One region of the Methylobacterium sp. UNC300MFChir4.1 genome, then DNA from elsewhere that is predicted to be linked to it. Evidence: predicted binding sites of a transcription regulator. Region 1 holds the regulator's gene; the other holds the start of a gene.
What was found. Region 1 encodes LexA, which represses DNA repair genes until DNA is damaged. Its sites were predicted from a motif close to TGTTCNNNNTGTGTTCNG; they were not measured.

Region 1 (15,940 bases):
AGCTCCAGGCCAACGCGATCCTCGACACCCGCCTGCGCTCCTTACGCAAGCTGGAGGAGATGGAGCTGAAGCGCGAGTTCGAGGCGCTGACCGCCGAGAAGGCCGAGATCGACGCCCTGCTCGCCTCCGAGCCGGCGCAGTGGAAGGCGATCCAGGCGCAGATCCGCGCGGTGAAGAAGACCTTCGGGCCCGAGACCAAGCTGGGCAAGCGCCGCACGACGCTGGCGAGCCCGCCGGATGTCGGCGGCATCGACTTCACGGCGGCCCTGGTCGAGCGCGAGCCGATCACCGTGATCGTCTCGACCAAGGGCTGGATCCGGGCGCTCAAGGGCCACGTCGCCGATCTCTCGGGCGTCGCGTTCAAGGGCGACGACACCCTGAAGATCGCCTTCCCGACCGAGACGACCCAGAAGATCCTGCTGCTCGCCACCAACGGCAAGGTGTTCACGCTCGAGGCCTCGAAGCTGCCGGGTGGCCGCGGCTTCGGCGACCCGGTCCGGCTGATGGCCGACCTCGACGACGGCACCGAGATCGTGGCGGCGCTGCCGTACCGGCCGGAGACCAAGCTGCTGATCGCCGGCTCGGACGGACGCGGCTTCGTGGCGCCCGCCGACGCGCTCGTGGCCAACACCCGCAAGGGCAAGAGCGTGCTCGGCCTCGACGGCGACGCCACGGCCGCCGTGCTGGTGCCGGCCGACGGCGATCACGTGGCGGTGGTGAACACCGAGAAGCTGCTGCTGGTCTTCCCGGTCTCCGAGGTGGCGGAGCTCGCCCGCGGCAAGGGGGTCCGGCTGCAGCGCTGCCGCAGCGGGACGCTGCTCGACGCGCACGTGTTCAAGCTCGCCGACGGCCTGCCCTGGCAGGACGGCTCGGCCGAGGGCCGGCTCGCGAACGCGTCGGTGCTGGAGAAGTGGCTCGGCCACCGCGCCGAGGTCGGGCTGATGATGGCGCGCAGCTTCCCGAAATTCGAGCGGTTCGGACGGTGAGGAGCCGCGGAGGGTGAAGGATTCCCGACCCACCACCTCATCCTGAGATGCCGGAGAGGAGTCGCCTCGGGGGAGACCTCCGATCAGCCGCGCAATCCCTGGAGCCCGCCTTCGAGGCGGCTCCGCCGCCCCTCGAGATGCGGGCGCGATTGGGAGTGTCTGGAACGGTTCCCGCGGTGCGGAGGCCCAGTCCTCAATGCGCCCGCTGGGCGAGCCAGAGCGCACCGAAGGCTAGCACGCCGCCGCCGATCGGAACCGCGAGCAGGAGAAGAAGCTGAGCTGTCGTCATGGGCGAAGGTTCCGCAATGCGCGCCTCACAGCCCAATGTATGGCGCCACTCATGATCCAGCAAACCACCATGGCGATGAGCACGGGCGCGAAGTGCGGACGATCCGACAGGGCAGTCGAGATGAACGGCGCGAAACCGCCGACGGCGAAGATCGCGACCGCGAGGCCGTTGGCGTAGGTGGCCGTGAACTTGATCCGCTCGTTCGCAACAAGCGTGTCGCGCGCTTCGCTGTCCGCTTCCGACATCGAACCTGAGCCCCCCGGCCGGCCGCAAGCTTAGCCGATATCGGCGATGGGGAACATGAACCTCTCGGTCGCCTCATCGCCCCGTCGCGGATGCTTCGTCCGCCGCCCAGAGGTGCTGCGCCGCGTAGGCGCGATACGGCCGCCACGCCTCGGCCCGGGCCAGGAGCGCCGCCGGGCTCGGACGCCCGGTGGCCCCCTCCAGCGCCCGCAGCAGCCCGACATCGCCCACCGGCAGGGCATCCGGCAGCTTGAGCGCCCGCATGGCGATGTACTGCGCCGTCCAGGGACCGATCCCGCGGATCGCCGTGAAGCGCAGCAGCGCGGCCTCGAGCGACTCCGCCGGGGCGAACAGGTCCGGATCGGCCAGCGCCGCCGCGGCCAGCGCCCGGATCGCCGCGCCGCGGGCCCGCGGCATGTTGAGCGCCAGCGCGACATCCGCCTCGACCAGATCGGTCGGCGCGGGAAACACGTGGGTCAGACCGCCTGCCGGCTCCGCCAGCGGTGTCCCGAACGCCGCCACCAGCCTGCCCGCGAGCCCGATCGCGGCCGCCACCGAGACCTGCTGGCCGAGGATCGCCCGGCAGCCGGTCTCGAACGGGTCCCAGGCCCCCGGCAGGCGCAGACCCGGCCGCGCCGCGACGAGCGGGGCCAGGACCGGATCCCCGCCGAGGCAGGCCGCGACGGCGGCCGGGTCGGCGTCGCAGTCGAACAGGCGGCGCAGGCGTCCCGCGACGGCCTCTTCGTGCCCGGCCTCGACGCCGCGCAGCGCGACGTGCAGGCAATCCGCGCCCGGTGCCACCGTCAGGAGCCCGTGCCGCCCCGCGACGCTGATCGTGCGCGCGTAGGAAGCCGCGGGATCCGTCGTCTCGACGCCCGGGATCGCCCGCTTGGCGAGGAACGCGCGGATCGCCGGCCAGTCGTAGGGCGGCCGGACGGGCAGGCGGCGTTCGATCACCTCCGCGAACGCGAAGGGCGGCCTCTCGGCCGCCCCGCTCGACGCTTCCCGGGGCAGGTGGTCCCGCCTCAGCCGCGCTGGTCCACGGCCACGTAGTCGCGCTGGGCCGGACCGACGTAGAGCTGGCGCGGACGGCCGATCTTCTGCGACGGGTCCTCGATCATCTCGGCCCACTGGGCGATCCAGCCGACGGTGCGGGCCACCGCGAACAGCACCGTGAACATGTCGGTGGGGAAGCCCATCGCCTTGAGGGTGATGCCCGAGTAGAAGTCGATGTTCGGGTAGAGCTTCTTCTCGATGAAGTACTCGTCCTTGAGCGCGATCTGCTCCAGCTCCATGGCGACGTGGAGCAGCGGGTCGTCGGTCTTGCCGAGCTCCTTGAGCACCTGGTGCGTGGTGTTCTGCATGATCCGCGCGCGCGGGTCGTAGTTCTTGTAGACGCGGTGGCCGAAGCCCATCAGGCGGAACGGGTCGTTCTTGTCCTTGGCCTTGGCGACGTACTTGCTGACATTCTCGGGGGTGCCGATCTCCATCAGCATCTTGAGGGCCGCCTCGTTGGCGCCGCCATGGGCCGGGCCCCATAGGCAGGCGATGCCGGCCGCGATGCAGGCGAAGGGGTTGGCGCCCGAGGAGCCGGCGAGCCGCACCGTCGAGGTCGAGGCGTTCTGCTCGTGGTCGGCGTGCAGGATGAAGATCTTGTCGAGTGCCCGGGCGAAGACCGGGTTCACCTCGTACTCCTCGCACGGCACCGCGTAGCACATGCGCAGGAAGTTCGACGTGTAGTCGAGGTCGTTCTTCGGGTACACGAAGGGCTGGCCGATCGAGTACTTGTAGGCCATCGCGGCGAGCGTCGGCATCTTGGCGATCATGCGGATCGACGCGATCAGCCGCTGGCTCTCGTCCGTGATGTCGGTGGAATCGTGGTAGAAGGCCGAGAGGGCGCCCACCGAGGCGACCATGACGGCCATCGGGTGCGCGTCGCGGCGGAAGCCGGTGAAGAACCGGTTCATCTGGTCGTGCACCATGGTGTGGCGCGTGACCCGGTACTCGAAATCGGCCCGCTGGGCGGCGGTCGGCAGGGCGCCGAACAGCATCAGGTAGCAGGTCTCGAGGAAGTCGCCCTTCTCGGCGAGCTGCTCGATCGGGTAGCCGCGGTAGAGCAGCACGCCCTCGTCACCGTCGATGTAGGTGATCTTCGACTCGCACGAGGCCGTCGAGGTGAAGCCCGGGTCGAAGGTGAAGGCGCCGGTCTGGGCGTAGAGCTTGCCGATATCGATCACGTCCGGCCCGATCGTGCCGGTTTTCACCGGCAGTTCGATCGACTTGCCGTCCACGGTGATGGTGCTGGGTGCGCTCATGGATCGTGGACCCTTCTCTGGCGACGTGGCGGATGCCGGCCTCGGGCTGCCCGAGTCGGTCCCGGGGGCCTGAGCACACGCATTATGCTGCGGGTGCTCACAGCCATGGGTTACCCAAACGGCAGTGCAGCAGCAACGGGGTCGGTGACAACCCGCCCCCGTCGCCAAGCGAATTCCGCCAACCGATTTCCACCCAACGCAATCCGGGTCGGGGCCGGCAGTTCCCTGTCCGCTCCCGGTCCGCGCGCGGCGGTCCCAGCGCCGCCTCGTCCCCGCCTCGTCCCTGCCCTCAGCCCGGCCTCAGCCCTGCGGCGCCTGATCCCCGAGGCGCGCCAGGCTTTCCTCCCGGCCGAGCACCGCCATCACGTCGAACAGGGGCGGGGAGGTGGTGCGGCCGGTGAGCGCCGCGCGCAGGGGTTGGGCCACCTGCCCGAGCTTGCAGCCGGCCGATTCCGCGTACTGCCGCACCGCGCCCTCGGTGGAGGTCGCGCTCCAGTCGGGCAGCGCCTCGAGCACCGGCCGCACCCCGGCGAGGCGTCCGCGCCCCTCGTCGGAGAGCAGGGCGCGGGCCTTGTCGTCGAGCGCCAGGGGCCGCTGGGCGTAGAGGTAGTAGGCGCTGTCGAGGAGCTCGATCAGCGTCTTGGCCCGCTCCTTCAGGCCCGGCATGGCCTGGACGAGCTTGTCCTTGAGATCGGGCCGCAGCGGCGCCGACAGGCCGCGCTCCGGCCCGACGTTGGGCAGGATGGTCTCGATCGCCGCGACGAGGTCGGAATCGGCGCTGGTGCGGATGTAGAGGCCGTTGAGGTTGGCGAGCTTGGCGAAGTCGAACCGCGCCGCGGAGCGTCCGACCGCGCCGAGGTCGAAGGCCGCGACCATCTCGTCGGTGGAGAAGACCTCCTGGTCGCCGTGGCTCCAGCCGAGCCGCACGAGGTAGTTGCGCAGGGCCGCCGGCAGGTAGCCGAGATCGCGGTAGGCCTCGACGCCGAGCGCGCCGTGGCGCTTCGAGAGCTTGGCCCCGTCCGCCCCGTGGATCAGCGGGATATGCGCCATCCTCGGGATGTCCCAGCCGAGGGCCGAGAAGATCTGGCTCTGGCGCGCCGCGTTGGTGAGGTGGTCGTCGCCGCGGATGATCTGCGTGACGCCCATGTCGTGGTCGTCGACCACGACGGCGAGCATGTAGGTCGGCGTCCCGTCCGAGCGCAGCAGGACGAGGTCGTCGAGGTCCTTGTTGGCCCAGGTCACGCGGCCCTGGACGGCGTCCTCGACCACGGTCTCGCCCTCGGTCGGGGCGCGCAGGCGGATCACCGGCTTGACCCCGGCGGGGGCCTCGGACGGGTCGCGGTCGCGCCAGCGGCCGTCGTAGCGCGGGGCGCGCCCTTCCGCGCGGGCGGTCTCGCGCATCTGCGTGAGCTCCTCGGCGGTGGCGTAGCAGTGATAGGCGCGGCCCGCGGCCAGCAGCTCCTCGGCGACCGCGCGGTGGCGCTCGGCGCGGGCGAACTGGAAGACCACGTCGCCGTCCCAGTCGAGGCCGAGCCAGGAGAGGCCGTCGAGGATCGCGTCGATCGCCCCCTTGGTGGAGCGCTCGCGGTCGGTGTCCTCGATGCGCAGCAGCATCTTGCCGCCGGTGTGGCGGGCGTAGAGCCAGTTGAACAAGGCCGTGCGGGCCCCGCCGATATGCAGGTAACCCGTGGGCGAGGGGGCGAAGCGCGTGACGACGGCTGAGGACATCGGTCCGGTATGTTCCGGGGCTGGTCGCGGACGGGGCGCGACGGACGGCGAAGGGGCGGCGGAGCGGCGAGGGGCTCGACAGGGCGCCCGTAGCACGAAGAACCCGCTGTAGCACGGGCCGGCGGATGCGTTAAGAATCGCCCGCAGAATCGCCCGGCCCCGACGACAGGTCGCGCGGAGCGGGGCGGCGGCGATGCGGCGGATCGGCGCGAGGCGGGCGGACGGCGCGGTCGCGCTGATCGGCCCGCGCGCCCGAGCCCTTCCCGCCGCCCTCTTGGCCGCCCTCCTGGCCGCCCTCCCGGCGCTCCGCGACTGGGTCGTCGCCGGCCTCGCCCGCGAGGCCGAGCAGCGCCGGCTGTTCCCCTGGCTGGCGGTGGCCTTCGGCGGCGGGATCCTGGTCTACTTCGCGGCGGCCGACGGCGCGCCGAGCCTCGCCGCCCCCCTGATCGCGGCCGCCCTCGCGCTGGCGCCGGTCCCCGTCCTCGGCGCGCGGCCGGCGGCCCTGGCGGCGGCGCTCGCGGTGGCGGCCGCGTTCCTCGGCTTCGCGGCGGCGACCTGGCGGGTCTCGCAGGTCGCCGCACCGATCCTCACCCGCACCACGATCGGCCCGCTCGTCGGAACGGTCGAGGCCCTGGACGAGCGCGAGGTGGGCGCCCGGCTGGTGATCCGGGTGGAGAGCTTCGCCGGCCTCGCGCCGGAGGCGCGGCCCGCCCGGGTCCGGGTCTCGTTCCGGAAGACGCCGATCCCGCGTCCCGGGGACGGCGTCGCCGCCACGGCCCGGCTGCTGCCGCCCCCGGAGGCGGCCCGGCCCGGCGGCTACGACTTCGCCCGGGACGCCTATTTCCAGGGGATCGGCGCGGTGGGCTCGCTGATCGGCACCGTCACCGTCCGGGAACCGTCCGGGTCGCCGCCGCTGGGCCTGCGGCTCGCCGCTGCGCTCGACGCGGCGCGCAATGGGCTGACGCGCCGGATCGCGGAGGCCGCCGGCGGCCAGGCGGGTGCGGTGGCGGCGGCCCTGGTGACGGGCAAGCGCGGCCTCATCGGGCCGGCCACCAACGACGCGCTCCGCGCCGCCGGCATCTACCACGTGGTGTCGATCTCGGGCCTCCACATGGTGCTGGCCGCCGGCGTGGTGTTCTGGCTGGTGCGGGCGCTCCTCGCCGCGGTGCCGCTCTGCGCGCTCCTCTGGCCGATCAAGAAGATCGCGGCCGGCTTCGCCATGGTCGGCGTCACCGCCTACTGCGCCTTCTCGGGCTGGGACATCGCGGCCGAGCGCTCGCTGATCATGACCCTGATCATGCTCGGCGCGATCCTGGTGGACCGGCCGGCCCTGTCGATGCGCAACCTCGCCCTCGCGGCGCTGATCGCGCTCGCCCGGGAGCCGGAGGGCCTGCTCGGCCCGAGCTTCCAGATGTCCTTCGGCGCCGTGGCCGGGCTGATCGCCTGCGCGCGGCTGATCGACGGGCGGCTGCTCGTGCGCCCGGGGGCCGGGTGGATCGGGCGGCTCGTTGGGACCGGCCTGTCGGCGATCACCGGGACCCTGGCCACGACCCTGGTGGCGCAGGTCGCGACGGCCCCCTTCGCCACCTACCACTTCCAGACGGTCCAGCCCTTCGGCCTCGTCGGCAACGCCCTGACCCTGCCGCTCGTCTCCCTGGTGGTGATGCCCGCCGCGGTGATCGGCTGCCTTGCCTATCCCTTCGCCCTCGACCGGCCGGTCTGGTGGCTGATGGGGCAGGCGGTGGCCGGGATGCTGGCGATCTCGGACTGGATCGCCGGGTTCGAGCGGGCGGTCCTGGTGCTGCCGGCCTTCGGCGCCGGGGCGCTGGCCCTGCTGACCGCCGGCCTGCTGCTGGGGACGCTGCCGGCCTCGCGCCTGCGCTGGCTCGCCGTGCCGCCGGTCCTGCTCGGGCTCGTCCTCGCGGCCCGGCCCGACCGCTACGACCTCTACGTCGACCGGCAGGGCGCGGGGGCCGCGGTGCGGGGCACGGACGGGCGGCTCGCGGCCCTCGGCAGCCCTTCGGGCTTCGTCCTCGAGCAGTGGCTGAAGGCGGACGGCGACGGGCGGCGGCCCGCGGCGCTGATCGTCCGGTCGGGCAGCGGGCGCTGCGACCGGCTCGGCTGCACCGCCCGGCTGCCGGACGGGCGGGCGGTCGCCCTGGTCCGGGACCGGCGGGCCTTCCCGGAGGATTGCGCCCGCGCCGCGGTGCTGATCACGGGTCTCGCGGCGCCGCCCACCTGCACGGGGCCGCTGGTGATCGACCGGCGCGTCCTCGCCGCCCGCGGGGCCGTGGCTCTCCGGGCCGACGGCGACGGCTTCGCCGCGCGCTACGCCCGGGACGACGGCCGCGCCGTGCCCTGGCGGCAGGCCGCGGGGCGCGGGCCGGGACCTCCGTCGCCGGTCACCGCGGAGCCGGGCGACCGCCCCGCGGAGGACGGGGTCGCCGCGACGCCGGAGGCCGACGCCGCGCCGGGCGGAGACCTCGCCCCCGGCGACGCGCCGGCCGAGCCGCTTCAGTAACGGCGGACGAGGCTCACGAGGCGGCCCTGGATCCGGACCCGGTCGGGCCCGAGCACGCGGGTCTCGTAGGCCGGGTTGGCGGCCTCGAGGGCGATCGACGAGCCGCGGCGGCGCAGGCGCTTGAGCGTCGCCTCCTCGTCGTCGATCAGCGCCACGATGATGTCGCCGGTATTGGCCGTCTCCTGCTTGCGGATGACCACGAGGTCGCCGTCCAGGATGCCCGCCTCGACCATCGAGTCGCCGCGCACCTCGAGGGCGTAGTGCTCGCCGCCGGCCACGAAGTCCGGCGACAGGGTGATGGCGTGGCTCTGGTTCTGGATCGCCGAGACGGGCGTACCGGCCGCGATCCGGCCCATGACCGGGATCGAGATGGCGCGGCCGGACTCGTCGATCATCCGCGTGCTCGCCGGGGCCGGCGGCTGCTTGGACTTACCGCCCTCGACCACGCTCGGCGTGAAGCGGCGCGGCTCGGCGGGGGCCTGAGTCGCCGGAGCGGCCTGGGTCAGGCTCTCGGGGATCCGGATCACCTCGATGGCGCGCGCCCGATTCGGTAGGCGCCGGAGGAAGCCGCGCTCCTCGAGTGCCGTGATTAGCCGGTGGATGCCGGATTTCGACTTGAGATCGAGGGCATCCTTCATCTCGTCGAACGACGGCGGGACACCGCATTCCTGCATCCGGCTCTGGATGAATCGCAGGAGGTCCAGCTGCTTGCGCGTGAGCATCGACGGGGGACTCGCGGCTTGGCGGACCGCCACGTGACGGTCTCCGAAACAAATCACGAACAGGTTAAACGTTCCGCAAGTGTTCCGCAAGAGCGGCACCGCTCGGCCCGGCGCGCCGCGGGCGCGCCCGCGGGAGAAGGTCGAGAAACGCATTGACGGCGCAAGCGGAGCCGTTTCAATGCATCGCGGCGCCCCGCCGGGAAGGCGGCGGATCCGGGGTGCGGGCTGGGACCCTCTTGGAATGACGAGGATGCGACGTTCCGCAGCTCTGCTGCCCCTCGGCCTCGCCGCCCTCGGCCTCGCCGGCTGCACCACCGGATTCTCCTACATCTCGCGGAACTACGTGGCGCTCACTCCCCAGGTCGTCACGATCGGCTGCAAGGAGCCCTACGAGGTCTACGACAACCGGCAGCTGCGCCGGATGCTGATCGTGTCCAACGCCCTGCGCGAGTATACCGGCTGCAACCTGAGCGAGGTCCGGATCGATCCGGAGCCGGGCGCCACCCGGGTGAAGCGCTTCCGCACCGCCGCCCGGGCCTATCTCGACGAGACCGTGCGCGAGGATTGCCGGATCACCGGCGAGACCGTGTTCGATCCGCTGAAGACCGAGTTCGCCTACGCCTGCGACGCGCCGATCGAGAAGCGCGGCACCGTGGTCCCCCGCCTGCCGGGCCGCAATCCGGGCCTCGGCGTGCGCTGACCGGCCGGCGGCGCGTCCTCAGGCGCCCGGCTTCGGGAAGGTCCGCTCCGCGGCGTCGCCGGCGGCGGCCAGCAGGGCGCGGGCGAAGGCCCGGGCCTCCGTCCGGTCGAGCACGATCGCGGCGGTGACCGGCGCACCGCCGAGGTCGGCGAGGGCGAGTTCCAGGCGCACCCCGTCGGGCACGGCGCTCGCCTGAAGGCTCCAGCCGGAGCCCCGGTCCGTGCTCTCCGCCATCGTGTTCCTCCCGCATGCCCGGCACGGCGCCGCGCGCCCACCGGAACGGCCAGGCCCGGGACCGCTCCCGGAGCCGCGCTCCGATCTTCCCTGCCTCGCCTGTCCGCGTTCCTCAAGGCCACAGGCCGCGCGGGGGTGGAGATGCGCGCCGTCGCGGATGCCGGCGGCCGCATCGCGGCGACACGGGGCGGCACGGGGCTGCGCCCGCGCCGCGGCGCGGGCGAGGGCAGGGGCGGCCGGGATGGGGGCCGGCCTCGGGGCGATTGACGCGAGGCCGCCGATGATGTCTCCCGCGGGCTCCGATCAGGTGGAGTTCGAACATGCAAGAGATCTGGTTCCGCACGGGCGAGGCCACGGTGCTGGCGGCCGAGGGCCAGTACACCGACGCCATGCCGGAGGTGCTGATCGGCTCGGTGCGCGGCCCGGTCGGTCAGGCCTTCGCGTCGATGATGGGGCAGGTCCAGGGCCACACGCGGATGTTCGTGGTGCGCGACCTCAACCAGCTCGTGCGCCCGGCCACGATGATGACCACCAAGGTCACGATCCACACGGCCGAGTATGCCGAGCTCCTCGGCGGCGTGGTCCAGGCCGCCACCGGCGACGCGATCGTGGACTGCATCATCGAGGGCATCCTGCCGAAGGACGGGCTCGACGAGCTGTGCATGATCATCATGATCTGGCTCGATCAGCGCTGCGCCGAGGACGACAACCTCGACCAGAAGGACCTCTACCGGACCAACTACGAGGCCACGAAACTCGCCATCGCCCGCGCCCTCAAGGGCGAGCCGACGGTCGACGAGCTGATCGCCAACCGGAAGACCGTGAAGCACTACGCGCTCGACGGCGTGATCGAGTACTGAGCGGGCCCGCGTCGCGCATCCTGCCGGCTCAGGTCCGCCTCAGCCCGGCGGGATGCGCCCCACCGAGCAGAGGGTCCGCATCGCGCTGCTGCCCGGGTCGGTGTAGCAGGACGCCGACCAGCCGTTCTGCTGGATGAACGACTTGCGCCGCTCCGCCAGCGCGGTCCGGTAGGCGGTGGCGATGATCGGCTCGACGGTCGCGGCCGGTTGGCCGACGAGGATCTCGGAGGCCACCGACAGGTCGCGGAAGAAGGTCGCCGAGGGACTCGGCTCGGCGGAGGTCGCCTGCACGATCGGCTCGGCCCGGCAGGTCACGTCGAACTTGATCGGGCCGGCCACGCGGATGTCGATGCTGGGGCCGGCGCGCTTGCCGACCCGGCCGCCGATCGCGTCGGCGATCTGGCGGGTGAGGTCGTCGCAGCTGTCGGCCCGGGCGGCCTCCGCCAGGAGGGGCAGGGCCGCGCAGGCGGCGAGGAGGAGGCGCGGGACGGCGAAGCTCGACATCGCCGCACTCTACGCGCGGCGCGGGGCCTGTCGAGGGGCTGGTCGAGGGCCGCTCGAAGGGCCGGCCTCAGTGGAAATCCCGGCTGGGGAACACGCGCCGGTCCGGGGGCACGCCGAAATCCGTGTTCTCGGGCGGCAGCTTCATGCCGGCCTCGCGCAGGTCGCGCAGGGCGGCGGTGAGGTCGCGAAACCCCTCCGCCACGAGGTGGACCACCCCGTCCGCCCGCTGGATCCGGCCGCGCACGGCGAGGAACCGCGCCTGCATGGCGATCCGGCGGTTCGCCTCGAACACGGTCTTCCAGACGATCACGTTGGCGATACCGGTCTCGTCCTCCAGCGTCAGGAAGACCACGCCCTTGGCGGTGCCGGGCCGCTGGCGGATCAGCACGAGCCCCGCCACCGTGACCCGCGCCCCCTGGGGCAGCGCCGGATCGAGATGGGCCCGGGCCGGGATCGCGCCGATCCGGGCGAGCCGCCCCCGGAAGAACGCGACCGGGTGCCCCTGGAGCGACAGGCCGGTGGCGGCGTAATCCTCGGCCACGGTCTCGGACGGGGCCAGGGGCTGAAGGTCCACCGTCGGCTCGTGCCGGAACAGGCCGTCATCGGCGTGCCACGCGAAGAGCGGCAGGGGTGCGTCGAGGAGATGGGCGCGGCGCTCGCTCGCATCGGCCTTGGCGGCCTTGCGGGATGACGTCCCCTCCAGGGTGCGGACCATCCACAGGGCGGCGCGCCGGTCGAGGCCGAGCGAGCGGAACGCGTCCGCCTCGGCCAGCCGCTCCAGGGTGTTGCGGGGCAGGGCGAGGGACGCCTGCAGGCCCTCGATGCTGGCGTAGCCGTTGGCCCGCAGCCGCACGAGCCGGCGCATCGCGGCCTCGGGCAGGCCGCGCACGACGCGCAGACCGATCCGCACGGCGTGCAGCGCCGGATCCCCGGCCGGCTCCAGGGTGCAGTCCCAGTCGCTGGCGTTGACGCAGACGCCCCGCACCTCGACCCCGTGGGCCCGGGCGTCGCGCACCAGCTGGGCCGGCTGGTAGAAGCCCATCGGCTGGGCGTTGAGGATCGCGGCCAGGAAGACGTCGGGGTGCCGGCACTTCATCCAGGCCGAGGCGTAGACGAGGAGCGCGAAGCTCGCCGCGTGGCTCTCCGGGAAGCCGTAGGTCGAGAAGCCGCGGATCTGCGCGAAGCAGCGCTCGGCGAAGTCCTGCGGGTAGCCCCGGCGGGTCATGCCGCCCACGAACTTCTCCGCGAAGCCGCCGATCGAGCCGACGTGGCGGAAGGTCGCCATCGCCCGGCGCAGCCCGTCGGCCTCGGCCGGGGTGAAGCCCGCCGCCGTGATGGCGATCTGCATGGCGTGCTCCTGGAACAGCGGCACGCCGTAGGTCTTCTGCAGGACCTCCTTCAGCTCGTCCGCCGGGCCGTGATCCGGGTGCGGGGCCGGGTACTCGACCGGGTCGATCCCGGAGCGTCGCCGCAGGTAGGGATGGACCATGTCGCCCTGGATCGGGCCGGGGCGCACGATCGCGACCTGCACCACGAGGTCGTAGAACTCCCTGGGCTTCAGGCGCGGCAGCATCGACATCTGCGCCCGGCTCTCGACCTGGAACACGCCGACGGAATCGGCCTTCGTCAGCATCGCGTAGGTCGCGGGATCGTCCTGCGGCAGGTCGGCCAGCGTCTCGTAGAAGGTGCCGTGATCCTTCTCCAGGAAATCGAGGCCGCGCTTGAGGCAGGTCAGCATGCCGAGCGCCAGCACGTCGACCTTCATCAGGCCGATCGCGTCGATGTCGTCCTTGTCCCACTCGATGAAAGTGCGGTCCGCCATGGCGCCGTTGCCCACCGGCACGGTCTCGTCGAGGCGGCCGCGGGTCAGCACGAAGCCGCCGACATGCTGCGACAGGTGGCGGGGGAAGCCGATCAGCTGGTGGGCGAGGTCGAGCGCCTGCCGGATCGCCGGGTTCTCCGGGTCGAGCCCGGCCTCGCGCACGTGCTGGTCCGGCATGCCGGTGCCCCAGGAGCCCCAGACCGTGTCGGCGATCGCCGCGGTCACGTCCTCGGTCAGGCCCAGGACCTTGCCGACCTCGCGGATCGCCATGCGGGGCCGGTAGTGGATCACCGTGGCGCAGAGGGCGGCCCGCTCCCGGCCGTAGCGGGCGTAGAGGTGCTGGATCACCTCCTCGCGGCGCTCGTGCTCGAAGTCGACGTCGATGTCGGGGGGCTCGCCCCGGTTCTCCGAGATGAAGCGGGCGAAGAGCAGCCGGTGCTTCGACGGGTCCACCGCGGTGATGCCGAGGCAGAAGCACACGGCGGAATTGGCCGCCGAGCCGCGGCCCTGGCACAGGATGCCCCGGCCGCGGGCGAACTCGACCACGTCGAACAGGGTCAGGAAGTAGCGGGCGTATTTCATCTTGGCGATGAGCCGCAGCTCCTCGCGCAGCGTCGCCGCGACGCCGTCCGGGACCTCGCCGCCGTAGCGCCAGCGCGCCCGTTCCCAGGTCTTCTCCTCCAGGTATTCCTGCGGCGTGCGCCCGGGGGGCACCGGCTCGTCCGGGTACTCGTAGTGCAGCTGCGACAGGCTGAACTCGCAGGCCTGCGCGATCTCGACGGTGCGGGCGAGCGCCTCCGGGTGGTCGGCGAACAGCCGCGACATCTCGGCGGCGGGCTTCAGGTGGCGCTCGGCATTGGCCTCCAGCCGGTAGCCGGCGTCCTCGATCCGGCAGCCTTGGCGGATGCAGGTGACCACGTCCTGCAGCGGGCGTCGCTCGGGATGGTGGTAGAGCGCGTCCGAGACCGCGACCATCGGGGCGCCGGAGGCCGCGCCCAGCTCGGCGAGCAGCCCGAGGCGCCGCCGCTCGTCGCCGCGGCGCGTGTGGCTCGCCCCGAGGAAGGTCCGGCCCGGGGCGGCGGCGGCCAGCGCCTCCAGCCGCGCCCGGAAACCCTCCGGCAGGCGCCGGGCCGGCGGCATCGCGATGAACATCTGCCCCTCGGCGGCCTCCACCATCTCGGCGAAGGAGAAGCGGCACGCGCCCTTGCGGACGCGCCGGTTGCCCAGGGTGAGCAGCCGGCAGAGGCGCCCCCAGGCGCCCCGGTCCATCGGGTAGGTGACGGCCTCGAACCCCTCCTCGGTGACGAGGCGCACCCCCGGCAGGATCCGGATCGGTGTGCCTTCCTGGTCGAGCGCCAGCGCCGCCGCGTGCGCCCGGACCACGCCGGCCACGGTGTTGCGGTCGGCGATGCCGATGGCCGCGAGGCCGTAGGACGCCGCCTGCACGACGAAGTCCTGCGGATGGGAGGCGCCGTGCAGGAAGGAGAAGTTCGTGGTGACGGCGAGCTCGGCGTAGGCGGGACCGCTCACGCGAAGAGCCCGTGGACGTACCACGCGGCCGGGCGATCGGGGGCGTGCGGGCCGTCGCGGTAGAGCCAGAGCCGGTGCCCGGCCTCGCACTCGATGCGGTAGTAATCGCGATCCGCACCGGGCGCGCGCCACCATTCGGCGGCGATCCGCTCCGGCCCCTCGGCATGGGCGACGCGGTGGATCCGGGCGCGCCAGCGGAAGCGCCGGGGCGGCCCTTCCGGGACGGTCGAGAGCACGTCGAGGGCGGCCTCGCCGCGGGGGAAGATCACCAGGGGGCGGGGCGGGAGGTGGTCGGGCCAGGGGGACGCGCCGGTGCGCGCCTCCTCTTCCGCCGCTGGGCCGGAAGGCTCAGCCATCACGGTTGAACGCCGACGCTGAAGGAGCGCATCCGGCCCACTCTCCCGTTCGGGAGCGGGGGGCGGGAGAGGCGCCCGTGGCCGGCCGACGCCTCGATCGGTCGACGGTCCGTGCCCCATTCCGGTAACCCAGACCCGGTCCCGGTCGGCCCGCTCCGGCAGGTGGCTCGCCCGCGGCTCGAGCCGCAGGAGCGCCCGCCCGAGGCGCTGCGCCAGGGCGTCGGCCAGGAACCCGATCCCGTCGCCCGGGTCCGCCGCGCCGAGATCCGTCTGGCGGGCCGGCATGGGGCCGGTCACCGTCACGGCGAGCGCCACCGTCTCGAAGCCGAAGCCGGCGTCGAGGGCGGGGCCCAGCCGGTCGAGGCGCAGGGCGACGAGGGCCGCGACCCGCTCAGGATCGCGCTCGGGCCGGGACAGGCCGAGATCGATCACCCGCAGGGCGCCGTCGACCCGGTGCAGGCCGAGGCGCAGGGCGCAGGCGCCGAGCCCGTCCCGCTCCAGCCGCGGCGCGGTCTCCGCCATCAGGTCCCGGGCGGTCCGGACGATGTCCGACTGCCGCCCGATCGGGTCGAGGAAGCCGCGGGCGGCGGCGTAGGCGGCCGCCTCCGTCAGGGGCGCCAGCGGCTCGGGCCGGCGGCCCAGGGCCTGGTCGAGGCGCAGCAGCAGCGTCGCGCCGAAGCGGCGGGCGAGGGGCCCCCGGGGCAGGGCGTCGAGTTCGCCGATCCGGCGCAGGCCGAGCCGCTTCAGGCCCGCGACCGTGCCGGGATCGAGGCGCAGGGCGTCCACCGGGAGGGCCCGCAGGGCCTGCGAGGCCCCGCCCGGCAGCACCACGACCGGATCAAGCCCGCCCTGCCGCGCCAGCGCGAAGGCGGCGCCGGGCGTGTCGGCCAGCGCGATCCCCGCCGGTACGCGGCTCCGCGCGAGCCGGGCGGCTAGGTCCGCGACGAGGTTCGCCTCGCCGCCGCGCAGGTGGCTCGCGCCGGCGACGTCGATGTAGAGCCCGTCCGCCGCCTCGCCCGGCCCGAACGGCGCCACGTGGGGCGCGTAGCCGCTCGCCCAGCGGCACAGCCGCAGCAGGGCGTCCCGGTCGGCCTCCGGGTCGGCCGGGTAGACCTGGAGCGGCACGCCGA
Region 2 (15,940 bases), on a different contig from region 1:
CCTCCGAGGCCTCCATCACCAGGGAGACGTGCTCCAGGAAGGCGGCGAGGTCGGGGAACTCCTCCATGGAGCGGACGAATTCCTTCAGGTTCTCCAGCCGGCCGGCGGCGTCGGCGGAGCGGTCCTTCTGCCACATCTCGGTGTAGCCGGACTCCTCCAGGATGGTCTGCGCGACCTCGCTGTGCGGCTGCGTCTCCGCGAGCCGCGCCCATCGCGAGAAACTCTCGGTCAGCGCCCGCAGGGTCGAGCGGACCCGGGGCTTCAGCTCGTCGGTCTCGCACAGGCGCGCGGCGGCGATGCGCAGAGGCAGCCGGTTGGCGCGGCCGTAGGTGTGGAGCTGCTGCAGAGTGGCGTCGCCCAGGCCGCGCTTGGGCGTGTTCACGATCCGCTCGAAGGCGAGGTCGTCGCTGACGTTCACGGTGGCGCGCAGGTAGGCCAGCGCGTCGCGGATCTCGGCGCGCTCGTAGAAGCGCGGGCCGCCGATGACCCGGTAGGGCAGCCCGAGCTGGACGAACCGGTCCTCGATCTCGCGCATCTGCGCCGAGATCCGCACCAGCACGGCGATCTCCGACAGGGGATGCTGCTTGGACTGGAGGGACTCGATCGACTCGGCGAGCATCCGCGCCTCCTCTTCCGAATCCCACGCGCCCGTCACGGTGACGCGCTCGCCCGGCTCGTCGTCGGTGCGCAGGGTCTTGCCGAGGCGGCTCTCGTTCCTGGCGATCAGCCCGGAGGCGGCGGCAAGGATGTGGCCCGTGGAGCGGTAGTTGCGCTCCAGGCGCACCACCACCGCGCCCGGGAAGTCGTGCTCGAAGCGCAGGATGTTGTCGACCTCGGCCCCGCGCCAGCCGTAGATCGACTGGTCGTCGTCGCCGACGCAGGCGATGTTCTTGCGGGATTGCGCCAGGAGGCGCAGCCACAGGTACTGAGCGACATTGGTGTCCTGGTACTCGTCGACCAGGATGTAGCGGAACCGGTCCTGGTAATTGGCCAGGACGTCGGGGTTCTCCCGCCAGAGCTTGAGGCAGAGCAGCAGGAGATCGCCGAAATCGACGGCGTTCAGCGTCGCCAGCCGGGCCTGGTAGGCGGTGTAGAGGGCGCCGCCCTTGCCGAATGCGAAGGCCGAGGCCTCGCCCGGAGGCACCTGCTCGGGGCCGAGGCCGCGGTTCTTCCAGCCGTCGATGGCGTGGGACAGGGCCCGGGCCGGCCAGCGCTTCTCGTCGACGTTCTGGTCGGCGATGACCTGCTTCATCAGCCGGAGCTGGTCGTCGGTGCCGAGGATGGTGAAGTCGGATTTCAGCCCGACCAGCTCGGCGTGGCGGCGCAGGATCTTGGTGCCGATGGCGTGGAAGGTGCCCAGCCACGGCATGCCCTCGCCGGCCGGCCCGATCAGCGCGCCGATCCGGTGCTTCATTTCCCGGGCGGCCTTGTTGGTGAAGGTCACCGCCAAGATGTCGAAGGGGCGCGCCCGGTTGGTGGCGATCAGGTGGGCGATGCGGGTGGTCAGCACCCGGGTCTTGCCGGTGCCGGCCCCGGCCAGCACCAGGACCGGGCCCTCCGTGGTCTCGACGGCGCGGCGCTGCTCGGGGTTGAGCCCCTCGAGGTAGCCGGCCGCGTCGCGCCGGAGGGCGCCCATGGCGCGGGCGGCGATGGACGTGGCGGGCGCGCCGTCCCCGGCGGGTTGCGGATGCGGGCGGTTCTGCATCCTGCTTCCCTGGACCAAATCGCGAACGGCGTCGAGGCCGTTCGCGCCGCGGCGGGGGCGCGGAGCCATTAAGCGCGGCTGTCCGCGCCGGGGTGATCCGCGTCCTTCGGGCTGGTCGCGTTCCGCGGCCGATCGCGCGATCCATAGGCCGCGGGCCCGGGATGCCCGAGGAACCTCGCGCGTGCCCCGACCGCCGCTCGGGACCGTGGCATCGCCGCTGGCGCCCCCGGCGGCTTATCGTGCTATGGCCGTGGCGACTGACTCGCGGGGGCACGCGGGGCACGGCGGCCCGGTGAGGTCGCGGCCTCGCGCAGAGATGGTGCGGAACGGGACCATTGCGTGATCTTCTGACCGCGCTGGCGTGCGCCGTCATCCTGGTTCTCGTGGCGGCGCTCGCAGTCCCGCCCTTCGTCGACTGGCAGGCCCATCGCGGGCTCGTCGAGCGGGCGCTCGCCCGGTCCCTGGGCGTTCCGGTCCGGACCGACGGCCGGATCGAGGTCCGCCTGCTGCCCTCGCCGCGGCTGCGCGTCGACCGCCTCCACCTCGGCGCCGATCCGGACCGCCCGAGCCTGGATGCTCGGTTCGTCAAGGCCGAGATCGCCCTGGCGCCGCTCCTCAAGGGCGAGTTCCGCTTCACCGAGACCCGGATCGGCCGGGCCGAGATCAAGCTCCCGGTCGCCGGCCCGGACACGCTGAAGCTGCCGCCCGATTTCGGCGGGGCCCTGCGCGACCGCGACCTCGCCATCGAGAACCTGCACATCCAGCAGTTCCTCGTCACCACGCAGGTCCCCGCCACCGGGCGGACCGACCAGCTCTACGTCCAGGACCTGCGCCTGCAGGCGCCGGCCCTGGTCGGGCCCTGGCGGATCGAGGGGACGAGCGGCGGCGTCCCGTTCCGGGCGGTCAGCGGCACGCCGGGACCGGACGGGCGCCTCGCCGCCAAGATCTCCGGCGGCGGCGACGCGATGCCGCGCTTCGAGGCGGACGCGCGGTTCGGCCTCGTCCCCGCCGAATCCGGCGGCGCCCAGGTCGAGGCCGAGGGCTCCGCCCGCCTCGTCGTCGGGCCGCCGACCCAGGCGGCCGGCGCCTACCTGCCGTTCTCGCTGGCCGGCACCTTCAAGGCCCGGGGCACGCAGGTGCGCTTCGAGGCCGTCGACCTCGCCATCGACCCCGGCGGCCGGGCCCTGCGGCTCGGCGGCACCGGACGGCTCGACCTGCGCCAGTGGCGCGCCGGCCTGACCCTGGACGCCCGCCGCCTCGACCTCGACGCCTTCCTGGCCTCGGCGGAGGGGCAGAGCCTGATCGCCCGCGGCCTGCCGCGCTCGGCCGGCAGCCTGCCGGCGATGCTCGACCTCGACCTCACCGTGGGCAGCGCCGTGCTGGGCGGCGAGGAATGGTCGAACCTCGCCCTCACCGGCACCCTGGAGCGGGCCGGCGGCCTGCTGCTGCGCCGCTTCGCGGTGACCGGCCCGGCCGAGTCCACCGTCACGGCGAGCGGGCAGGTCGAGACGGCGCCGCTGCGCTTCTCCGGCCCGGTGGCGCTCGCCGCCCCCGACTCGGATGCGCTCGGCCGCTACCTGCGCCGCCTCGGCGCCGAGGGGCCGCTCGTCGCGCTGCTCGACGGGCGGAAGATCGAGGCCGCCGCCGACCTGTCGGCCGCCGGGACCGGCCTATCCCTGCGCAACATGCGCCTCGGCCTCGGGCCGGCGCGGATCACCGGGAACGCCCGCTACACCGCCGCCGAGGGCGCCGAGCGCGGGCGGTTCGAGGCCCAGATCCGCGCCACCGGCCTCGACATCGCCGGCCTGCCGCCCCTCGGGACGACCCTCGGCACCCTGCGCGACACCGACCTCGCCCTGACGCTCGAGGCGAAGGACGTCCGGTTCGGCACCGCGGGCTCCGGTACCGGCACGATCGCGGCGCGGATCCAGTCGGACGGCGCCGGCCTGACGGTCGACAGCCTCGACGTCACCGACCTCGCCGGCGCCAGCGCCCGGCTGTCCGGGCAGATCGGCGCGGACGGGACCGGCCGCGTCTCCGGGCGCCTCAAGGCGCCGGCGGCGGCGCCGCTGCTCGGCCTGCTCGAGCGGGTCTGGGTGGGCGAGATCCGCCTGCTGCCCGCCTTCCTGCGGGACGCGCCCCTCGACCTCGCCGTCACCCTCGACCGGGAGGGCGGCGCGGCCGCGGCCCTGCGGACCCAGGCCCGGGGCAGTGCCGGCGGCGGCACCCTCGACCTGACGCTCGCGAGCCGCGGCACGCGGATCGAGGGCGGCGCTGCCACCCTCACGGCGCCGCGGGCGGGGGCGTGGTTCGGCCGCACCGACCTCGCCGGCCTGCAGCAACCTGCCGAGCTGCGCCTGACAGCCGAGCGGCCGGAGGGCCAGACCCTCGCCCTGACGGCGAACGGCACGGTCGCGGGCCTGCGCCTCGGTACGGGCCGCCCGATCCTGGTCGGTCCCGACTTCGTCCCCACCGGCGGCACGCTCCGCGCCGAGACGGCCGATCTGGCGCCGTTCCTGACGCTGGCCGGCGCCGCGACCCTGGCACCGGGGGCGTGGCCGGCCGACCTCACCGTCACGCTGTCGCGGCAGCAGGGCGAGGCCGCCGCCGCGCTCGCCGGCACGGTCGCGGGCGCGGGGGTGAACGGGACGCTGCTGCGGTCGGCAGGCGGTGCCCTTCACGGCCGCCTCGCCCTCGACCGGCTGTCGATCCCGCAGCTCGCGGCCGCCCTGGTGATCCCGCCGGGGGCGAACGGCGCGTTCGGCCCGCCGGCCGTTCATCCGGCCCTGTCCCTCGACGCCCGCGTCGCCAGCCTGGATCTCGGCCGCGGCCTCGTCGCCACCGACGCGACCGCTGCCCTCGGCCTCGCCGACGCGGGCCTGATCCTGCGCGACCTGACCGGCAAGCTCGCCGGCGGCCGCTTCGCGGGCTCGGTGACGATCGCCCGGCTCGGGGCCGGCGCCTCGGTCTCGGGCTCGGGCAGCCTCGACGGCGCGGCGCTCCCCACCCTGGCCGGCGGCACGTTCGGCGGCCGCCTGAGCGCCGACCTGCGCTTCGCCGCCACGGCCGAGACCCTGCCGGGCCTCGCCGACAGCCTCTCGGGCAGCGGCGCGCTCACCCTGACGGACCTGAGCCTGCCCGCGGCCGATCCCGCGGCGCTCGGCCGCGCTCTCGCCCGCGCGGCCGAGATGGACGACCCGCTCCGCGAGGGCCGGCTCCAGGCGCTCGTCACCGAGGAACTCGCCCGGGGCGGAGCGCAGGCGCGCGGATCCACCCGGGCCGCCGCCACGATCGTGGGGGGCGTGCTGCGGGCCGGGCCGTTCGACCTCGATCTCGGGCCGGCCCGCTGGGTCGGCACCGTCGGCTACGACCTGCGCGCCGGGCGCCTCGACGCCCGCGGCACGCTCGCGGGCGGCCCGGTGCCCCGCGGCTGGAATGCCGGGCCGCCCGCGGTCCAGTTCGGCCTGACCGGGCCGCTCGGCGCGCCCGAGCGGGTGCTCGACGTCGGCACCCTGTCGAACGGCCTCGCGGCCTTCGTGCTGCAGCGCGAGCTGGAGACGATCGAGCTGACCGAGGCCGACCAGGTGGAGCGGCAGCGCCGCCGCGCCCGGATCGAGATGGATCGGGCCCGCGCGGCGGCCCTCAAGGCCGCGTCCGAGAAGGCCGCTGCGGACAGGACTGCCGCCGACAAGGCCGCCGAGGAGGCGGCGAGGCGGCCGCGCAACCCGGAGGAGGGTGCTGCCCAGCCACCGGCGCCGGCCGAGGCCCGGCCGTGAGGCCGGCCGCGTCCTGAGGGCGGGGGTGGGGCTGGCCAGCGTGACGGCCTCAGGCGCAGCACCCCTTGGAGCGCCGCGCCCGCACGGGCGGCGGCTCTACGCCTTCCCCACCGCCATGAGCGCGAAGGCGTAGATCAGCGCCACCTCCTCCAGCCGGTCGAACCGGCCGGCGGCGCCGCCGTGGCCGGCCTCCATGTTGATCCGCAGGAGCACCGGCCCGCCGCCCGTCATGGTGGCGCGCAGCCGCGCGACCCACTTGGCCGGCTCCCAGTAGGTCACCCGCGGGTCGGTCAGCCCGCCGAGCGCCAGGATCGCCGGGTAGTCCTTGGCGGCGACGTTGTCGTAGGGCGAGTAGGACAGGATCGTCCGGAAGGCGGCCTCGCTCTCGCCCGGGTTGCCCCATTCGGGCCATTCCGGCGGCGTCAGCGGCAGCTCCGCGTCGAGCATGGTGTTGAGCACGTCGACGAAGGGCACGTCGGCGACGATGCCGGCGAACAGCTCCGGCGCGAGGTTGGCCACAGCCCCCATCAGCATCCCGCCCGCCGACCCGCCATGGGCGACGATGCGCTTCTCGGACGTGTAGCGCGCGTCGATTAGAGCGCGGGCGCAGGCGATGAAGTCCGTGAAGGTGTTGGGCTTCTTCTCGCGCTTGCCGTCGAGGTACCAGCGCCAGCCCTTCTCGGTGCCGCCGCGGATATGGGCGATCGCGTAGACGAAGCCGCGGTCGACGAGGCTCAGGAGGTTCGTGCGGAACGCCGCCGGCATCAGCGTGCCGTAGGAGCCGTACCCGTAGAGCAGCAGGGGCGCGCCGCCGTCGAGGGCGAGGTCCCGGCGGTGCAGCAGCGAGATCGGCACCTGCTCGCCGTCCGGCGCGGTGGCGAAGAGCCGCCGGGTCACGTAGGCGGCCGGGTCGTGGCCGCTCGGTACCGCCTGCCGCTTGCGCAGGAGCCGGGTTCGGGTTGCGCAGTCGTAGTCCCAGGTCTCCGACGGGGTCGTCATCGACGAGTAGACGAAGCGGATCGTGGCCGTGTCGAAGGCGAGCCCGGCCCGCAGGCCGAGGGAGTAGGCCTCCTCGGCGAAGGCGACGACGTGCTCGGTGCCGTCGGCGAGGTCGCGCACCACGATCCGCGGCTTGGCGTTCTCGATCTCCAGCCGGACCAAGTGGCCGGCCAGCAGGTGCAGGTGGCGGATCATCACCCCGGGCCGGTGCGGCACAAGGTCGGTCCAGTTGGCGCGGCCGGGATCGTCGAGCGGCGCGGTGACGATCTTGAAGTCCTCGGCGCCGTCCGCGTTGGTGCGGATGAACAGGCGGTCGCCGCGGTGCTCGACGCCGTAGATCAGCAGCGGCGTGCGCGGCTCGACGAGGCGCAACGGGGCGTCCTCCGCGTGCCGGTCGAGCAGCCGGACCTCGGAGGTCTCGTGGTCGCTCACCGTCACGTCGAGGAAGGCGCCGGACTGCGTCTTGCCGATGTGGACGAAGTAGCCGGCATCGGCCTCCGTGTAGACGGTCTCGTCCTCGCTATGCCCAGTGCCGACGCGGTGGCGCATCACCTTGGCGGGGCGGTGGTTGGCGTCCACCGCCACGTACCAGAAGCTCGCGCCGTCCGCGGCCCAGACCGCCTCGCCGGAGGTCGCCTCGACCCGGTCGTCGAGATCGAGGCCGGTGGCGACGTCGCGCACCCGGATCGTGTAGAGTTCCGAGCCCTTGGTGTCGGCGCTCCAGGCGAGCCGGGCGTGGTCGTCGGAATGCACCGCGGCGGCGATCTCGAAGAACGGCAGGCCCTCACCCTCGCGGTCGCCGTCGATGAGGATCGTCTCGTCCGGGTCCAAGCCCGACTCGGGCACGTCGGGTGATGTGGCCGGCCGCCGGCAGATCAGAGGGTGCTGCCCGCCCTCGCGGTGGCGGGTGTAGTAGGCGAAGGGCCCGTCCGGCTCGGGGACGCCGCTCTCGTCCTCCTGGATCCGCCCGCGCATCTCGGCGACGAGCTGCCGCCGGAGCTCCGCGCTCCCGGCGAGCGCCGCCTCGGCGAAGGCGTTCTCGGCGTTCAGGTAGGCGGCGATGTCCTCCGGCAGCGCGGCCGGGTCCTTCAGGACCGTCTGCCAGTTCTCGGCCTTCAGCCACGCGTAGTCGTCGGTGATCTCCTGCCCGTGGACGCTGAAGCGTCGCGGCCGGACCTCGGCCACCGGCGCGCCGGTCCTGTGAGCGAGCAAGCCGTGGCCGATCTCCGTCATCATCTCTCCCGTCGGGTCCCGTCGCGCGCGGGTGTCGCGTCCGGGTGAGGGGATGTGTCCCGCCGGGCGCGCGGATGCAAGGCGTCCGGGGGCGCGGCCGGGGCGGGCGGCGCTATCGCCGGCCGGGACGGCGCGGTCGCGGGACCGGGGCCGATCCGTTGCTTTCCGGCATCGGTGGCGCGGGAAACGGTCCGGCCGACGACGCGATCCGCCGGCGCGGACCCGCGCCGGAGCGGCGTCGGGAGCCGCGCCGGGGCGGCCCGATCGTGCGGTCTCGGCGAAGGCCCCGAACCCGCCAGGGACTTGGCGCAGCGGCCGATTTCGGCCTCAACGCGGCACCGGAACGCCGCGGGTGCGTCACAGATCCTGACAAGTCGAGCCGAGCACAGACCTGAGAAAATCGCTCTGGGATTATCCGGCTCCGCGATCCGTCCGACATGAAGGGGGACTTGCGGATGGTGGAATGGCCGATTCGATGCATGTTTTGTGTGCGGAGTACCGGAAACATCGTGCGAAGCGGGGGACAACGGGCGTACTGGCGGGTGTTGCGGGGTTGCTGAGTCTGCCGGTGGAGGCGGCGGAACTTCCCGATCGGCGAAAATCGCAGCTCATCGAGCACGTGCGGATCTGCTCGGCCTACGGCCAGGCTTTCTTCTTCATCCCCGGCACCGATACCTGCCTGCGCCTCTCCGGCCGCGCGCGCTACGAGTACGCCTACCAGCCTTCCTACAGCCGTTCGGGGAGCGCGACCGCCACCCCGGGGGATTACAGCGGCTACCAGGGCCGCCTCCGGATCAACCTCGACGCCCGGTCCCAGACGTCCTACGGCACCCTGCGCGCCTTCCTCCGCCTCGACGCCGGGAGCCGGACCGGTTTCGCCACCATGCATGCCGGCGCGCTGAACCGGATCGGCGGCGCCTTCCCGGCCCTGGGCGTCGATCAGTTCGGGCGGGCCCAGCAGCAGTTCAACGTCGACAAGGCCTTCATCCAGTTCGCCGGCATCACCGCCGGCCGCGCCTCCTCGTTCTTCGATTTCTACGCTCACGACTTCGAGTTCATCGTCGCCTCCATCGGCTCGGACAATCCCTCGACCAACCTCGCCGCCTACACGGCGACGCTGGGCAAGGGCCTGTCCGCATCGCTGTCGATGGAGGACCCGGTATTCCGCCGCACGCCGGTCTACGCGTCCCAGAACGCCGCGGCCTCGGCGTTCCCGAATCCCGGCGCGATCCTCTCGCCCGGGAACCCCGTCGCCCCGGTCTTCGTCGGCTACGACGCCGCCGGCCGCCCGACCGGGGTGGGCTTCGTGGACACGGTCCAGCGCAGCCGCATGCCCGACATCGTCGGCGTCCTGCGCTCCGACCAGTCCTGGGGCTCCGCGCAGCTCTCGGGGGCCGTGCACGAGGTCAACCACGGCCTGCTCAGCAGCGTCTCGTTCGCCGGCACCAACCTGGGGGCGCCCGTCTCGGTGGGCAATAACCGCACCCCGGGCGGCGCGGCCTCCGCCCTCGGCTGGGCCGTTCAGGGGGGCGTGAAGATCAACCTGCCAGCGATAGCGACCGGCGACACGCTCTACCTGCAGGGCGCCTACGGGGAGGGCACCGCCCTGTATACCGGCCTGCCGGCCTATAACGGCCCCTGGGCGCAATCGGCCACCGCGGTGCAGGGGGCGGCCTTCTCCCAGTTCTTCAGCGACGGCGTGATCAACCCCTTCACCCAGCGCCTGGAGCTGTCGACGAGCTACTCGTTCACGGCGGCGATGCTGCACTACTGGACGCCCGCGGTCCGCTCCGCCTTCTTCGGCTCCTACGGCGCCCTGAGCTTCGCCCGCGGCGCCCGCGCGGCGCAGGGCGCCTATTTCGGCGTGACCGGGACCGGGCCGGGCACCCCTGGCACGCGGTTCTTCGACCTGAGCCAGGTCCTGCGGGACAGCTACCGCTTCGTGGTCGGCGGCAACCTGATCTGGTCGCCGGTGAAGGAGTTCGATATCGGCGTCGAGGCGATCTACACGCGCTACGGGCCGCAGAGCGGCCGCATCCTCGACCTGGGCCGGTACCCCAACCAGAACGCGGCCTACGTCAACAACCTCGCCAACCCGGTCTCGACCGCCCGCCACGTCGACGTCATCCAGGTCCGCGCGCGCGTGCAGCGGGACTTCTGAGGGCGGCTGCGGATCCGGGGTGATCCAGGAGGGCGGGCGGCGATGCCGGCTCGGCCGGGAGCCGGTTCCGGCCTGGGGCGTTGAACCGCGGGCCGTGGCGTCGACCATGGTCGCCGGTTCGATCCCGAGGTGCCGACATGGACGCGATCCCCGATCCGCAGCCGGATCCGCAGGACGATCACCCCGCCGCTGACCTGGAGCGGGTGAACGACATCCTCGCCGCCTGGGCGGCGCGCTCCGCCACCGAGAGCGCCGCGCTGATCGACCGGTTCGAGGCGATGGGCTACGAGGTCCGCGGCAAGTCGGAGGGCGAGATCGCCGACATCCTGCACCGGCCGCCGACGCGCGCGGCCGTCGCTAGATAGCTGTGGGTTGTAGGTAAAAAAGCCTTGACCTTCTGATTTTTCCTGGGACACTGGAGGCTTCGCACGTCCGTCGTAGCACACACGGAACAAAACATGAACATGCGAGTGAAGGGCGGCCGTTCCGCCTCCGCGGGGACGCGTCGCCGCGGCGCCGCTCCGGGGGATCTCCCGGCGGAGGCGGGGCGCTTGCTGGCGCGGCTCGGGGAGCCCGGCGCCTACGCGCGGCCCGACCCCCTGGTCGAGGACGCGCTGGTCGCCCGGCGCGGCGGCGACGGGATCTCGGTGGGGAGCGGCCGCTTCGCGGCCACCTCCGGGCGCGCCCTGGCGGCGGCCGATCTGGCGACGTGGAACGCGGCCGGCACACGCCTGACGATCAGCGAGGCCGGGCGGGCGCGCCTGCGCCGGGAGGCCCGGCCGGGCGACCTCGCCTTCGCGAACCAGCACCGCGACCTCGCCGTCGTGGAGGGCGGCGCCGGGCCGACCCTGCGCAACGCCGCCGAGAACCCCCTGGCCTGGATGGTGCGCCGACGCGACCGGGACGGCGCGCCGCTCATCGACGCGGCCGCCTTCGAGGCCGGGGAGCGGCTGCGGCGGGACATGACCACCGCCGCCCTGCTGCCGCGGATGGGCGCGGATCTCGGGGCGCCCCGGATCGACGGTGGCGGCCCACGCGACCCGGCCTCCGCGGCCGACCACGTGATCGCGGCCCGGCAGCGGGTGCGCGGCGCCCTCGACGCGGTCGGGAGCGACCTCTCGGGCCTGCTGATCGACCTCTGCGGATTCCTCAAGGGCCTGGAGCGGATCGAGGCCGAGCGCCGCTGGCCGGCCCGCTCCGCCAAGGTCGTGGCCCGCATCGCCCTGGGGCGGCTCGCCGAGCATTACGGGCTGGAACGGGAGGCGACCGGTCCGGACCGGGCCCGCCTGCGCCTCTGGCGCGGGTGAGGCCGCTCAGGCCTCGGCGGCGAGCCGGACCGCGTCGCGGTGGATGCGCTCCGCCATCGCCCGGACGCCGTTGGAGCGCTTCGACGTGACGTGGGCGCCGAAGCGGAGCTGCCGGAACAGGTCGAGGCCGTCGGTCTCGGCGGCCTCCTGGGGCGTCTTGCCGGTGTAGAGCGCGATCATCAGCGCCACGAAGCCGCGGACGATGAACGAGTCGCTGAAGCCGTGCAGGACGAGGCGCGGCGTGCCGTCCGCCGGCTCCGCCCGCGTGTCGATCCAGACCTGGCTCTCGCAGCCGTGGACGCGGTTCGCCTCGGTCCGCTCCGATTCGGGCATCGGCGGCAGGGCGCGGCCGAGCTCGATCAGGTACTCGAGCCGCATGTCGTCGTCTTCGACGATCTCGAAATTCTCGATGATGGTGTCGATGGGAGGGAGCATGCTCGGCCGGGTCCGGAAAGGTCTGGGCCGCTATAGGCCGGCCGCGCCGTTGTGGCGACGGGGTCCGGCGCCGCGGGCGCTCATGGCGCGCCGGGGCGCGCCGGCGGCAGGGTCAGCCACAGGGGATCGCCCGGGCTGGCATCGCCCGCCACGCTGATCTCCGCCTGGGCCGCGTAGGCGGCGATGAGGCGGGGGCCGAGCTTCGGGACGTTCGGTCGGCCCGACTCGGCCGTGTCGCTCACCTTCGAGACGATCGAGAGGCGCAGCGGCGCGGCGGCCTCGATGTCGATGGCGATGGCGCAGGCGACGTGCTCGGCGGTGGCGTCCAGGCACTCGGCCACGATCTCCGCGACGATCATGCCCAGGGCGTTGGCGGTGCGCGGCTCCACGAGACCGTTCCCCGAACCGCCGACCTGGACGCCGATCCGCCCGGCCCGCCGGAGCTGCCCGAGCCCGGAGGCGAGGCGGTGCAGGTAGTCCTTGAGGTCGATCGACGCGATGTGCGGCGCCTCGTGCAGGTGCTGCTGCACCAGCGCGATCGCCCGGACCCGCTGGCCCAGCGCCTCGAAGCTGCCGCGGCAGGGGTCGGGGGCCGCCCGCCCGTAGAGGCCGATCAGGCTGACCATCACCTGGAGGTTGTTGCGGACCCGGTGGTAGACCTCGGCCAGCAGCGCCTCCTTCTCGGCCAGCGCGTGCTCGATGTGCTCCTCCGCGTGCTTGCGGTCGGTGATGTCGAAGCAGGAGCCGAGATAGCCCTGGAACCGGCCGTCCTCCACGAGGGGGCGGGCGGTGTCGAGCAGCCAGCGGTACTCGCCGTCGTGCCGCCGGAGGCGGAACTCGACGGTGAAGGGCGCCCGCGCCTCGAACGCCTCGGCGACGATCCGGGCGTGCCGCTCGAAATCCTCGGGATGCAGCCCGCTGCGCCAGCCCAGGCCGAGCTCCGCCTCCAGGGGGCGCCCGGTGAATTCCAGCCAGCACTCGTTGTGGTGGATCGCGTGACCGGCCTCGTCCGAGCGCCACATCATCAGCGGCACCACGTCGGCGAATCGCCTGAAGCTGTCGCTGAGGGCGGCGGCTTCCGCGGTGCCCTGCGCCGGGCCCCGACCAGGATCCCCCGCGGGGCCGTTGCCCAGCGGGTCTTCCGCGCCGGACCCTGGTGGCTCACCGACCATTCTGTACCCGATTCACTCTGACGAACTGCGTGAAAGGCGACGCCTGCGTGCGGATGGCGCCGGTCAACGTGTCGACCGGACGGCCGTTCCGGTCCTGAACCGCGTTCAGATCTGCCATTCACCGGGACATTAGCGGCAATACCTTTCGAGCCCGTTCAGCATCCCGCCGACATGCAGGGCCGCACCGGGCGCGCGGACGCGGCGGAGAGCCGGTCGGACGACCCCGGCCGAGGTCCGGCCCGCGCGCAGCCCGTGACCCGCGCGCACAACCTGTAGCTGGCTTCTGGATAACCACAGATAGTTCGTGACGCCCCGATCCGGTTGTGTCTCTTGGCAGATGATACAACCTTGAGGGTGCCGTGCTGCCTGTCCTGACCGCGACGAACGCCGCCCGCTGGCCGGTGTTCGCCGGCCTCGTCCTCCTCGGCCTGTCGGGCGGCGCCGTCGCCCGGCCGTTCTCGGAGCCCGACGACCGGAACCTCGACCGCCACGGCCACTACCGCAGCCGGGACGGGTCCGACGTCCACCGGCCGGCCAAGAGCCTCGACGGCAGGAAGCCCGCGGGCGCCACGGCCAAGTGCCGGGACGGCACGTGGAGCTTCAGCCACACCCGTCGAGGCACCTGCTCGGGTCACGGCGGCGTGGCGCACTGGGAGGGCTGAGACCGGACTGTGCCTTAAGTCCTATATCGCCCGAGAAATAGGAATTTGCGCTTGACACCGGCGCGCTGCCGGGGTATCAACCAGGCACGGTCGAGACGTGTGCGGAGAGACCCCGATGTGGCCACCCCCTCCCAGCAGGGCGGACAGCCGCGCCGAGGCCCTGACGCTCCTGCGCGAGACCGACCTGACGTGCGACGCGATCGCGGCCCGTCTCGGCGTCCACCCGAAGACCGTGCACACCTGGAACGCCCGGGCCGGCTGGCCGAGGCCGCGGCAGCACCGGCCGCGGCTCCTGACAGGGCGCTGGCCGGCGGCGCGCCGGGCCGCCCTGATCCGCCTGCTGTGCACGCCGGGCGCCGATCCCGGCGACGTCACCGAGATCCTCGGTCTCGGCCGGCTCGACCCGGCGATGATGGCCACGGCCTTCGGGGCTGACCTGCCGCCGGCGGTCACCGGTCGCGGCGACCCCGCGGCCGACCCGGCGACCCTGCGGGCGCGTCTGCGCGCCCACATCGCCCGGCAGATCGCCGCCTTCGACGCGGCTCTGAGCGGGGCGGGGGCGGGCGCGGGCGACTCCGCCCGAATCCTGCGCGACCTCGGCGGCCTCAAGCGGCTCCTCGACACGGTGGATGCGGAGGGCGCGCGCGGCGCCGCGGGGGAGGGGGGCGATGGCACCGGACGCGACACTGGACGCGACACCGAACCCGACACCGAGCCCGACCTGCCCGCCCTGCGCGCGGAGATCGCGCGACGCGTTGCTGGCTTTGTCGGCGGCGGGGCGGCTGCCTGACTTCCTCGAGACGCTGCCGCCGGACCTCCTCCGGGCGCTCGCGGGCGACTGGCTGCACCAGGCCCGGCCGGACCAGCTGCCGCCGCCCGACGCGGCGCCCTGGACCACCTGGGCGGTGATCGGCGGCCGCGGCAGCGGCAAGACCCGCACCGGGGCCGAGTGGGTCGACGCCCTCGCGCGCGGCGACCCGGCCTTCGCGGGCGCGCCGGTCGGGCGGATCGCCCTGGTGGGCGAGACCCATCTCGACGTGCGCGACGTGATGGTCGAGGGGCCCTCCGGCCTCCTCGGCCTGCCGGCGCGGGGACGGGCCCGGCCCGCCTGGTCGCCGAGCCGCCGCCGGGTGGAGTGGAGCAACGGCGCCGTCGCGCTCGCCTTCTCGGCGGAGGAGCCCGACGCGCTGCGCGGCCCGCAATTCGGCGCCGCGTGGTGCGACGAGGCCGCCAAGTGGCGCCGGCCCGAGGCGGCCTTCGACATGCTGCAGTTCGGCCTGCGCCTCGGCGCCCGGCCGCGCAACCTCGTGACGACGACGCCCCGGCCGGTGCCGCTGATCCGCCGCCTGCTCGCCGACCCGCGCACGGTGGTGAGTCGTGCCCGGACCCACGACAACGCCGCGCATCTCGCGCCCGACTTCCTCCAGCAGGTGGTCGGGCGCTACGCCGGCACGCGGCTCGGCCGGCAGGAACTCGACGGCGAGCTCATCGCCGACCGGGACGACGGCCTGTGGACGCGCGCGGCCCTGGAGGCCGGCCGCCTCGCCGCGGCGCCCGATCTCGGGCGGATCGTCGTGGCGGTGGATCCCCCCGCCGCCTCGGGCGCGCGCTCGGACGCCTGCGGGATCGTGGCGGCCGGGCGCGCGGGCGGGCACGCCTACGTGCTGGCCGACGCGAGCCTCGCCCGCGCCACCCCGCAGGCCTGGGCGGCCGCGGCGCTGGCGCTCTACCACCGGCTCCGGGCCGACGCCCTCGTGGTCGAGGTCAACCAGGGCGGCGAGATGGCCGCCGCCGTGCTGGGCCAGTGCGACCCCGCCGTGCCGGTGACCCGGGTCCACGCCACGCGGGGCAAGTACCTGCGCGCCGAGCCGGTCTCGCTGCTCTACGCCCGCGGGCTGGTCCACCACGTCGGCGCCTTCCCGGCGCTGGAGGACGAGCTGTGCGATTTCGGCCCGGACGGCCTGTCCGGCGGGACCTCGCCCGACCGGCTCGATGCCCTGGTCTGGGCGCTCACGCACCTGATGCTGGAGCCCCGGGCCGAGCCCCGGATCCGGCGGTTGTGACAGCGGTCGCCGGAAACAATTCGGCGCGCTTCGGGTGAAGCGCGCCGGAGTCGGTTCGTGGTCTCTGGAACGAACTGCATGCTGTATACACAATGTCGTGCGCCAAATCTGTAGCGATCAGGCCACGGCACGCGGTCCTGAGCTGGGAATCCCCACCGTAATTCTCCGTATTGCGCGGCGACGGCGGGCGGATTGAGCGGCGCATCTGTCGGGTTGATCCCCGCCGTCCTTCCCGGGCGCCGCGGCCCGCCTCCGATACCCGAACCGTCGTCGCTGCCCGACCCCGGCACATCGGCATGCCGGGTCCTTGGGCGTGCCGGGTTCCTGGGCGTGCCGGGTTCTTGGGCGTGCCGGGTTCCTGGGCGTGCCGGGCTCCTGGGCGTGCCGGGCTCCTGGACGCCCGAGCGGTCGCTCAATCGCCGCCGCC

Region 2: a site for LexA is predicted at 1,716-1,733, ahead of BMY19_RS10240 (ATP-dependent helicase). Genes of this name have one in related genera too.

What each region holds. Positions count from the first base shown of each region.
Region 1 covers NZ_FOCS01000011.1:32,638-48,577, reverse strand. The annotation lists gene parC (DNA topoisomerase IV subunit A) at 1-986, shown strand, start outside; gene BMY19_RS16095 (hypothetical protein) at 1,272-1,520, opposite strand; gene BMY19_RS16090 (DNA-3-methyladenine glycosylase family protein) at 1,594-2,475, opposite strand; gene gltA (citrate synthase) at 2,544-3,833, opposite strand; gene gltX (glutamate--tRNA ligase) at 4,134-5,561, opposite strand; gene BMY19_RS16075 (ComEC/Rec2 family competence protein) at 5,755-8,082, shown strand; gene lexA (transcriptional repressor LexA) at 8,076-8,804, opposite strand; gene BMY19_RS16065 (hypothetical protein) at 9,055-9,504, shown strand; gene BMY19_RS16060 (hypothetical protein) at 9,523-9,738, opposite strand; gene fae (formaldehyde-activating enzyme) at 10,059-10,598, shown strand; gene BMY19_RS16050 (hypothetical protein) at 10,638-11,102, opposite strand; gene BMY19_RS16045 (error-prone DNA polymerase) at 11,170-14,454, opposite strand; gene BMY19_RS16040 (Y-family DNA polymerase) at 14,451-15,940, opposite strand, start outside.
Region 2 covers NZ_FOCS01000005.1:268,778-284,717, forward strand. The annotation lists gene BMY19_RS10240 (ATP-dependent helicase) at 1-1,705, opposite strand, end outside; gene BMY19_RS10245 (AsmA family protein) at 2,041-5,481, shown strand; gene BMY19_RS10250 (S9 family peptidase) at 5,578-7,713, opposite strand; gene BMY19_RS10255 (porin) at 8,177-9,874, shown strand; gene BMY19_RS10260 (hypothetical protein) at 10,012-10,239, shown strand; gene BMY19_RS10265 (DUF6456 domain-containing protein) at 10,333-11,181, shown strand; gene BMY19_RS10270 (SufE family protein) at 11,188-11,616, opposite strand; gene BMY19_RS10275 (sensor histidine kinase) at 11,697-12,788, opposite strand; gene BMY19_RS10280 (DUF3761 domain-containing protein) at 13,148-13,450, shown strand; gene BMY19_RS10285 (helix-turn-helix domain-containing protein) at 13,566-14,240, shown strand; gene BMY19_RS10290 (DNA-packaging protein) at 14,215-15,513, shown strand; gene BMY19_RS10295 (hypothetical protein) at 15,926-15,940, opposite strand, start outside.